One region of the Micromonospora sp. NPDC047548 genome, then DNA from elsewhere that is predicted to be linked to it. Evidence: riboswitches for the same ligand, from Rfam matches in the RefSeq annotation. Region 1 holds a riboswitch; each other region holds the start of a gene.
What was found. A riboswitch is a leader RNA that binds a small molecule or an ion and turns the genes downstream of it on or off. The one in region 1 is predicted to bind cyclic di-AMP.

Region 2: another riboswitch for cyclic di-AMP. It lies ahead of ABZ807_RS07530 (NlpC/P60 family protein); the one in region 1 lies ahead of ABZ807_RS15635 (transglycosylase family protein).
Region 3: another riboswitch for cyclic di-AMP. It lies ahead of ABZ807_RS03250 (C39 family peptidase); the one in region 1 lies ahead of ABZ807_RS15635 (transglycosylase family protein).

What each region holds. Positions count from the first base shown of each region.
Region 1 is NZ_JBEYTI010000012.1:150,766-153,022, reverse strand. Features, by position in the region: gene ABZ807_RS15635 (transglycosylase family protein) at 392-1,069, opposite strand; cyclic di-AMP (ydaO/yuaA leader) riboswitch at 1,069-1,243, opposite strand; partial or broken gene ABZ807_RS15630 (peptidoglycan-binding domain-containing protein) at 1,698-1,877, shown strand; gene htpG (molecular chaperone HtpG) at 1,962-2,257, opposite strand, start outside.
Region 2 is NZ_JBEYTI010000005.1:162,817-165,073, reverse strand. Features, by position in the region: gene ABZ807_RS07530 (NlpC/P60 family protein) at 1-836, opposite strand, end outside; cyclic di-AMP (ydaO/yuaA leader) riboswitch at 849-985, opposite strand; gene ABZ807_RS07525 (NlpC/P60 family protein) at 1,138-2,154, opposite strand.
Region 3 is NZ_JBEYTI010000002.1:309,997-312,253, forward strand. Features, by position in the region: gene ABZ807_RS03245 (alpha/beta fold hydrolase) at 1-24, opposite strand, end outside; gene ABZ807_RS03250 (C39 family peptidase) at 131-976, opposite strand; cyclic di-AMP (ydaO/yuaA leader) riboswitch at 1,214-1,356, opposite strand; gene ABZ807_RS03255 (hypothetical protein) at 1,667-2,257, opposite strand, start outside.

The DNA.
Region 1 (2,257 bases):
GCGACCCTGTCGGCCTGGACAAAGCCGCCGGCCACCGGGGTTCCCTTACGGACGGAGCGGGTTCGGCGACCCGACATCGCGTCAGGTTCGCCGTCCAAGGCTGAGCATCGAGCGCCGACCGCGTGGAGGTTGGCCGGCCAGAGGGGATGAATCCGAAGGGACCCCATGCTCGCCGGTCAATTTCTCAAGAGCGCACAAACCCGTCGACACGCCACCTTGACCAGAAAGAGTGCCGGGCATCGTTCGATGATCCTCGATGAAATGCGAAGTAGGCGCAAGCAGTGATACGGCGGTGCGGGCAACTCCATCCCGGGCGGCCCCGAAGGGTCGACCACGCCGGGAAGGCGGCGACGCCCGGCCGGCGGGCCGGCCGGGCGTCGCCGGTGGTACGTCAGAGGCTGAGCTTCTGACCCGGAAAGATCAGACCCGGGTCGGCGCCGACCACGCGCTTGTTGCGCTCGTACAGCGCATGCCAGCCACCGACGAGGTCCCTGGCATCGGCGATCTGCGACAGGGTGTCACCCGGCCGCACCACGTACACCTTGCCGGTGGAGGCCGGCGCGCTGCGCCGCTGGCTGCGGCTGGTGTGCTGCTCGCCGCGCGAGGACCACTGCGGGGAGGTGACCTTCGACGACTTGCGCGACCCGGAGCGCCGCTCCGACTGCTGCGACTTCTCGGACTTGCTGGCGTGGCTCTTGGTGGAGCCGCCCTTCTTGCCGCAGGTCGGCCACGCGCCGATGCCCTGACCGTCGAGCACCTTCTGGGCGATCGCGATCTGCTCGCCCCGGCTGGCCAGGTCGGCGCGGGCGGCGTACTTCTTGCCGCCGTAGCCGGACCAGGTGCTCTGCGAGAACTGCAGGCCACCGTAGTAGCCGTTGCCGGTGTTGATATGCCAGTTGCCGCCGGACTCGCACTGGGCGATCGCGTCCCAGTTGACGCTGGCGGCGCTCGCCGGCGACGCCGGCGCCAGGACGGCGGCGACCCCGGTGACCGCGCCGACGGCGAGCGTGCCGACGGCGACACGGCGCGAGCTGACCCGTCGGTGACGGGCGGTGTATTCAGTTGCCATGGTGGATTCCTCCACGCCGACGAGGTGAGCTGTCGGGTTCGGGCCGAGGAGCCCGGCCGCCGTGGGCGGCTTCACCCCGAGGTGACGTGCACCGAGGAACGTGTGGGTCCCCCGCTCCATGCCCGGGTGACAAGGTCCCACCAGCCGGCGGCATGGATTAGGCGTTACCGGCCGTGGTGTCCGCGATCGCGAACACGGACGACGTTAGGAACTGTTTCGGATGATTGCCCACTTTTTGTGAAGTTCTTCACCCGGCTGAGCGACGGCTTCGTCCTTCGAGTTGCGGACCGGCCGGCGGTGCTCTACAAGGGCCCGTCAGAAACCCGTCACGGCTGGGCCGAAAGCCTGCCCCGAGCGGCGGATCGGGTGCCATCGCATCGCCGTCCCCGCTGGTCGGCGGCCCCGATCGGCGGCGAGCGCCAGCGGACGGCCAGCGTTGCCGCTGATTCGCGACTCATGTCTGGGCAGCCCGGCCGCCGGCTCGGACGGTGGAGCGGAGCGCGGCCCGCGATACCGACGCGGCGAACCTGCCGACCGTCGGGGCCGGGCACCGGCGCTCCTGGCCAGCGCGGTCCGCCGCGGGCCGTGGGGCATCGCCACCGCCAAGTCGGCGCGGCTCGGCGACCGGGTGTTGCGCGACGGCTGCCGGGGCGGCAGCGGCGCGGACGTGGCCTTCGTCCAGCGGTTCGTGGGCGCGAAGCGGTCCGGGCCGGCGAGCGGCACCTTCGACGCGAAGACCGAGGCGGGAGTCCGCTGGTACCAGGGCATGCGGGGGCTCGCCGTGGACGGGATCGTCGGCCCGGCCACCTGGGGCGCGATGGGCGTGGCGGGCCAGCTCCTGAGCCGGCGGCCCCGACCGGGTGCTCCCCACCCGGCCGGGGCCGTCGTCGCGTCAGAGGGTACGGGCCAGCCGGTCGGCGAGAACCCGGGCGAACCGGGCCGGATCGGCCAGGTCGCCGCCCTCGGCGAGCAGCGCCATGCCGTACAGCAGCTCGGCGGTCTCGGTGAGGGCGGCCTCGTCGCCGCCGCGCTCGTGCGCGGCGCGCAGGCCGGTGACCAGCGGGTTGGTCGGGTTGAGTTCGAGGATGCGCAAGACCTTCGGCACCTCCTGCCCCATCGCGCGGTACATCTTCTCCAGCGTCGGGGTGATGTCGTGCGCGTCGCCGACGATGCAGGCCGGCGAGGTGG
Region 2 (2,257 bases), on a different contig from region 1:
TTGTGCGGCAGCGAGACACCGGCCTTCGCCCACGCCGCGAGCATCAGCCCGGAGCAGTCGTACGAGTTCGGGCCCTCGGCGCCCCAGACGTAGGGCTTGCCGATCTGCGCGCAGGCGAACTTGACCGCGGTCCCGGCCGGGCCGCCGGGGTAGCCGGCCGGGCACGGGGCCGGGCGCAGCGGGCCGCCGCCACCGTTGCCGTACACCTTCAGCCGCAGCTTCTGCAGCCGGTCGATCTCGGCGTTGATCTGCTTCTTCTTCGCGGCCAGCTGGGCCTCGGTGCGGGCGAGCTGGGCGACCATCTCGTCCAGCGGCGCCTTTTTCGCGGCGAGCTGGTCGCGCAGATCCTTGACGGCCTGCACGTCGCGCTGCTGCCGCTCGGCGAACCGGTCGAGCAGTTCGAGCTGGTTGACCAGTTCGCTGGGCGAGCGGCTGCCGAGCAGGGCGTTGACGGCGGAGACGCCCTGCCCCTTGTACGCCTCGGCGGCGAGGCTGCCGAGCTGGTTCATCGCGAGGTCGACCTGGAGTTGCAGCGGTTCGATCCGCTTGGCCAGCGCGGCGGCCTGCCGGCGCTTGGCGGCGAGGTCCTGCCGGGTGGCGTTGTGCTGCTCGATGATCGGTTCGAGGGTGTTCCAGTCCTGGTCGATCTGCCGCTCGATCTCGGTGACCGAGGGTTCGGCATGGGCCGCCGTGGCGCCACCGGTCAGGACGACGGCGGCACCGGCGAGGGCGGCGAGGGCGGTGGTGAAGCGGGACCAGCGTGGGCGCGGCGCAGCCGTCCGCCGGGCGACCTGGGTCGACCGGTGCGACGGTGACCGCGGGGCATGGTGTGCCACCGGGCTCCGTACTCCTTCTTCCGCGACCGCCTACCGGGTTAGCTGACGGGTTCGGGCGGGAAGGGAGCGCCCTACCGCAGTGGCTGCGGATTCACCCCGGCGTACCTGGGTCCCCGGCTCGCCCGGAGGCGACTCGGCGGTGCCGGCCGCTGCCGCCCGGGTTGGACGGATCGTCGGCGGCCGACAAATGACCAGAGTAGAGACGACCGTTATCGATCCGCAACCCGACGTGCCGTGCCGGGTCCGGATACGCGGAACCCCCGGTCGAGGTGACCGGGGGTTCGCGGTGAGGTCGGACGGGTCAGCTCGGTCGTCGGAACCCGGCGACCGGCATGTAGTCGATGCTGGAAACCTGGACCGGCTTGCCGGTCCGGGGCGCGTGGACCATCAGACCGTTGCCGAGGTAGAGACCGACGTGGTGCAGGTCGCTGTAGAAGAACACCAGGTCACCCGGGCGTGCCTCGGAACGCGGGATGGACCTGCCCTCGTTCCACTGGGCGCCGGTGTGGTGGGTCAGATAGATCCCGGCGGCCTTGTAGGCGTACTGGGTGAGGCCGGAGCAGTCGAACGAGCTCGGCCCGTCGGCGCCCCAGACGTACGGTTTACCGGTCTGCTGGCAGGCCACCCGGATGGCGGTCTGCGCGGCGGAGCTCACCACGCCGTTGATGGTCGGGCAGCCAGCTGTCTTGACTGTGGTCTTCGGCATCGCCGCCTGGAGCCGCTTGATCTCGGCGTTGATCTGCGATTTCTTGGCGGCCAGCTCCTTCTCCTGCTTGACCTCCGCGGCGATCAGCGCGTCGAGCTTCTGCTTCTCGCCGTCGTACTTCTGCCGGGTGTCGGTGACGACCTGGAGCTCCTTGCGCTCCCGCGCGGCGAGGCGGTCCAGGATGGTCAGCTGCTCGGTCAGGGTGCCCGGTTTGGCGCTGATCAGCAGCGCGGCGAGGTCCTGCGAGGGGCCCGTCATGTAGTAGCGGGAGGCGAGGTCGCCGACCCGGTTCATGGCCAGCTCGGTCTGCAGGGCCAGCGGCTGGATCTTCTTCTCCAGCTCGGCGGACTTCTTGCGGTTGACCTTCAACTGGGCGCGGACCTTGTTGTACTGCTCGATGGTCGGTTCGAGCTGTTCCCACTGCTTGTCGATCGCCGCCTCGATCTCCTCCGGGGTGGGCGCGGCGTGCGCCGGCACGGCGAGCATCCCGGCGCCGACGGCCACGGCGGCGAACAGTGTGAGCAGGCGGCGGGCGACCCGCCGCAGGCCGACCGGGCGAGCTGGCGGACGACCCTGGGCGTGACGATGGGGGGGCATGGTTGCCACCAGCACCGACTCCTTAGCGACCGACCGCCAGGCGCCTCGCTGAGGGGAAGGCGGAGGCAGACGACCCACAGCGGTCGGTGCCCCACATTAGGGAAGCGGCGGGTCGAAT
Region 3 (2,257 bases), on a different contig from region 1:
GCGGGTACCCGAGTCGTCGGTCATGGGCCGCAGTGTGCCACCGCCCGGTTCCGCCGCGCGAGACCCGCTTCGACGGCGACGGGCACCGGCCCCCTCGGGGAGCCGGTGCCCGTACGCGCAGTGGTGTCGATCAGGCGGAGTAGCCCCGGGTGGCGATCCAGTTGGCCAGGTCGATGGTGCTCATCCAGTACGACGGCAGGTTCGGGTCCGCCGAGTCGGCGATCCGGACCGTCCGGCCGTCGTTCTTGTAGCCGACCACGGCGATGTAGTGGCCGCCCGGGAAGGAGTGCCAGCCGCCGTCGGTGTCGGTGGCGGTGCCGGCGATGTTCGCCACCACGCCCCGCCGGTCGGTGATCGTCGCGACCACGTCGGCCTGAAGCTGGTCGATCTGCGCCGAGCTCGGGGTGCCCGCGAACATCCGGGTCCGGTACGGGTCGCCCTTGACGAACTGGTTCAGGCCCCGGGTGGTGTCCAGCGCGGAGTTGGTGCCCATCTCGGTGGTGCCGAGGGGTGCCTCCAGCTCGTACTGGGTCCGCTCGATGCCGGCCGCGCTGAGCGCGTTGCGCACCGCCGCCGGACCGCAGTTGTAGTAGGCGGTCTGCGCCTGGTAGTCGTACGTCAGGACCTTGGTCGACGGCGGCTTCGGGGTCGCCTCGCTGGTCACGTCCGGGTCCGCCGTGGCCTTGGCGGCGCTGGACGACGGCGAGGAACTGGCCGAGGGCGAGGCGCTGGCTGAGGGCGACTGGTCGGCGGACGGGGTGGTGGCGACGCGGGCCTGGCTGCGGGTGGCGACGTCGTCCAGCCGGGGTGCCACCTCGGCGACGGCGGCCGAGGCCTGCTGGCGGGCGGGCGGCTCGCCGGGGGACAGGGTGGCGGCGCCCGAGACCAGCACCAGCGCGGCGGCCGAACCGGCGACGAGCTGGTACGGCCGCTCGGTGGCCAGCCGGCGCAGCTGCCGCTTCAGGGTGTGCTTCACGTGTTTTCCTCCACGGTACGAGGGCGGGAGCGGCGTGCCGGACCGGCGCGTGACGGGACGTCACCCGCGGGGTAGGAACCGGCGTGGGGGCCGCTCGGCGGGGGTGCGCCCGGTCAGTGGCCGGGCGGCGGGATGGGTTCCGGAATCAGCTCGCGAGGGCGCGGCGGACCGGCGGAAGCACCCCGGTACCGAGGTGGGGAGAAAACCGAGGGATGCGAGCGTGCTGCACGAGGAGGAAACTCCTTCCGACGCCGCCTACCGGGTTAGCTGACGGATTCGGGCGGGAAGAGCGCCCTACCACGGGCCGTGGCCTGCGGATTCACCCCGGACGTGCATGGGTCCCCGGTTCGTGGAAATCCACGATTGAGCGGGTCAGCGCGGCGTCGCCTCTTGCGATCGGAAACCGCACCGGACCGGGGCGACACTACTGGCCGGTCGGCGCGCCCGCAAAGGGCTGCCAGCTGCTTAAACATGATCAGGGCGACGAATTTGCCGTACAGTCCGGCACTGACGCTATTCAATGGGACAGGCGGTTTTCGAGGGACCTCCGGGCGACAACCGGACGAGGCGGCGGTAACCGCTCCGGATTGCCGCAATCGATGTCACCGACTGTGCCCGGATGGCCGGTTTCCCCAGCACCGTGACGTGGTTCACGCCAATTCGGGTAACGATCTGGACCCGGTCGCGCCGTCATCCCACCCGGGCGGGCCGCCAGCGCGCCGCGGGCGCCGTACGCGCCGCCGCCGTCGCCCGCTGGGCGGGCACCCGCACCGGGCGCAGCCGCCCCGCCGCCGCGTACGCCTCGACGGCCAGTGCACGGGCCGCCTCGGCGGCCAGTTCGGCGTCCCGCCACGCCGACCACTCCCGCCCGGCCGCCGCCCGGTACGCGTCCCGCCGGCCGCCGCGTACCGCCCGGGCCAGCAGCACCTCCTGCTCGACCGGGTGCCGCCGGGGGTCCCAGCCGTCCCGGTGCGCGAAGATGTCCCGCAGCCGCTCCACCGGCAGCTCGCCCCGCCAGTGGGCCGCCACCGCCGCCTGGTGCAGCCAGCGCTCCCGGCCGGCGTACTCGGCCGGCGTGCGGGGGGTGTACGGGGCGGGCAGGGCGCCGGCGCCGGCGAACCGGCGGGCGGCGCTCTCCGCCTCGTCGTACGCCGTCCAGGCCCGGTCCACCTCCTCCTGGGCGGCCAGCCAGGCCTCCCGCCGCCGACGCGCGGTCTGGGCCGCGCCGGCGGCGGCGACGACGACCTCCTCGGCGTACCGGCGCAGGTCCGCCAGCTCGGT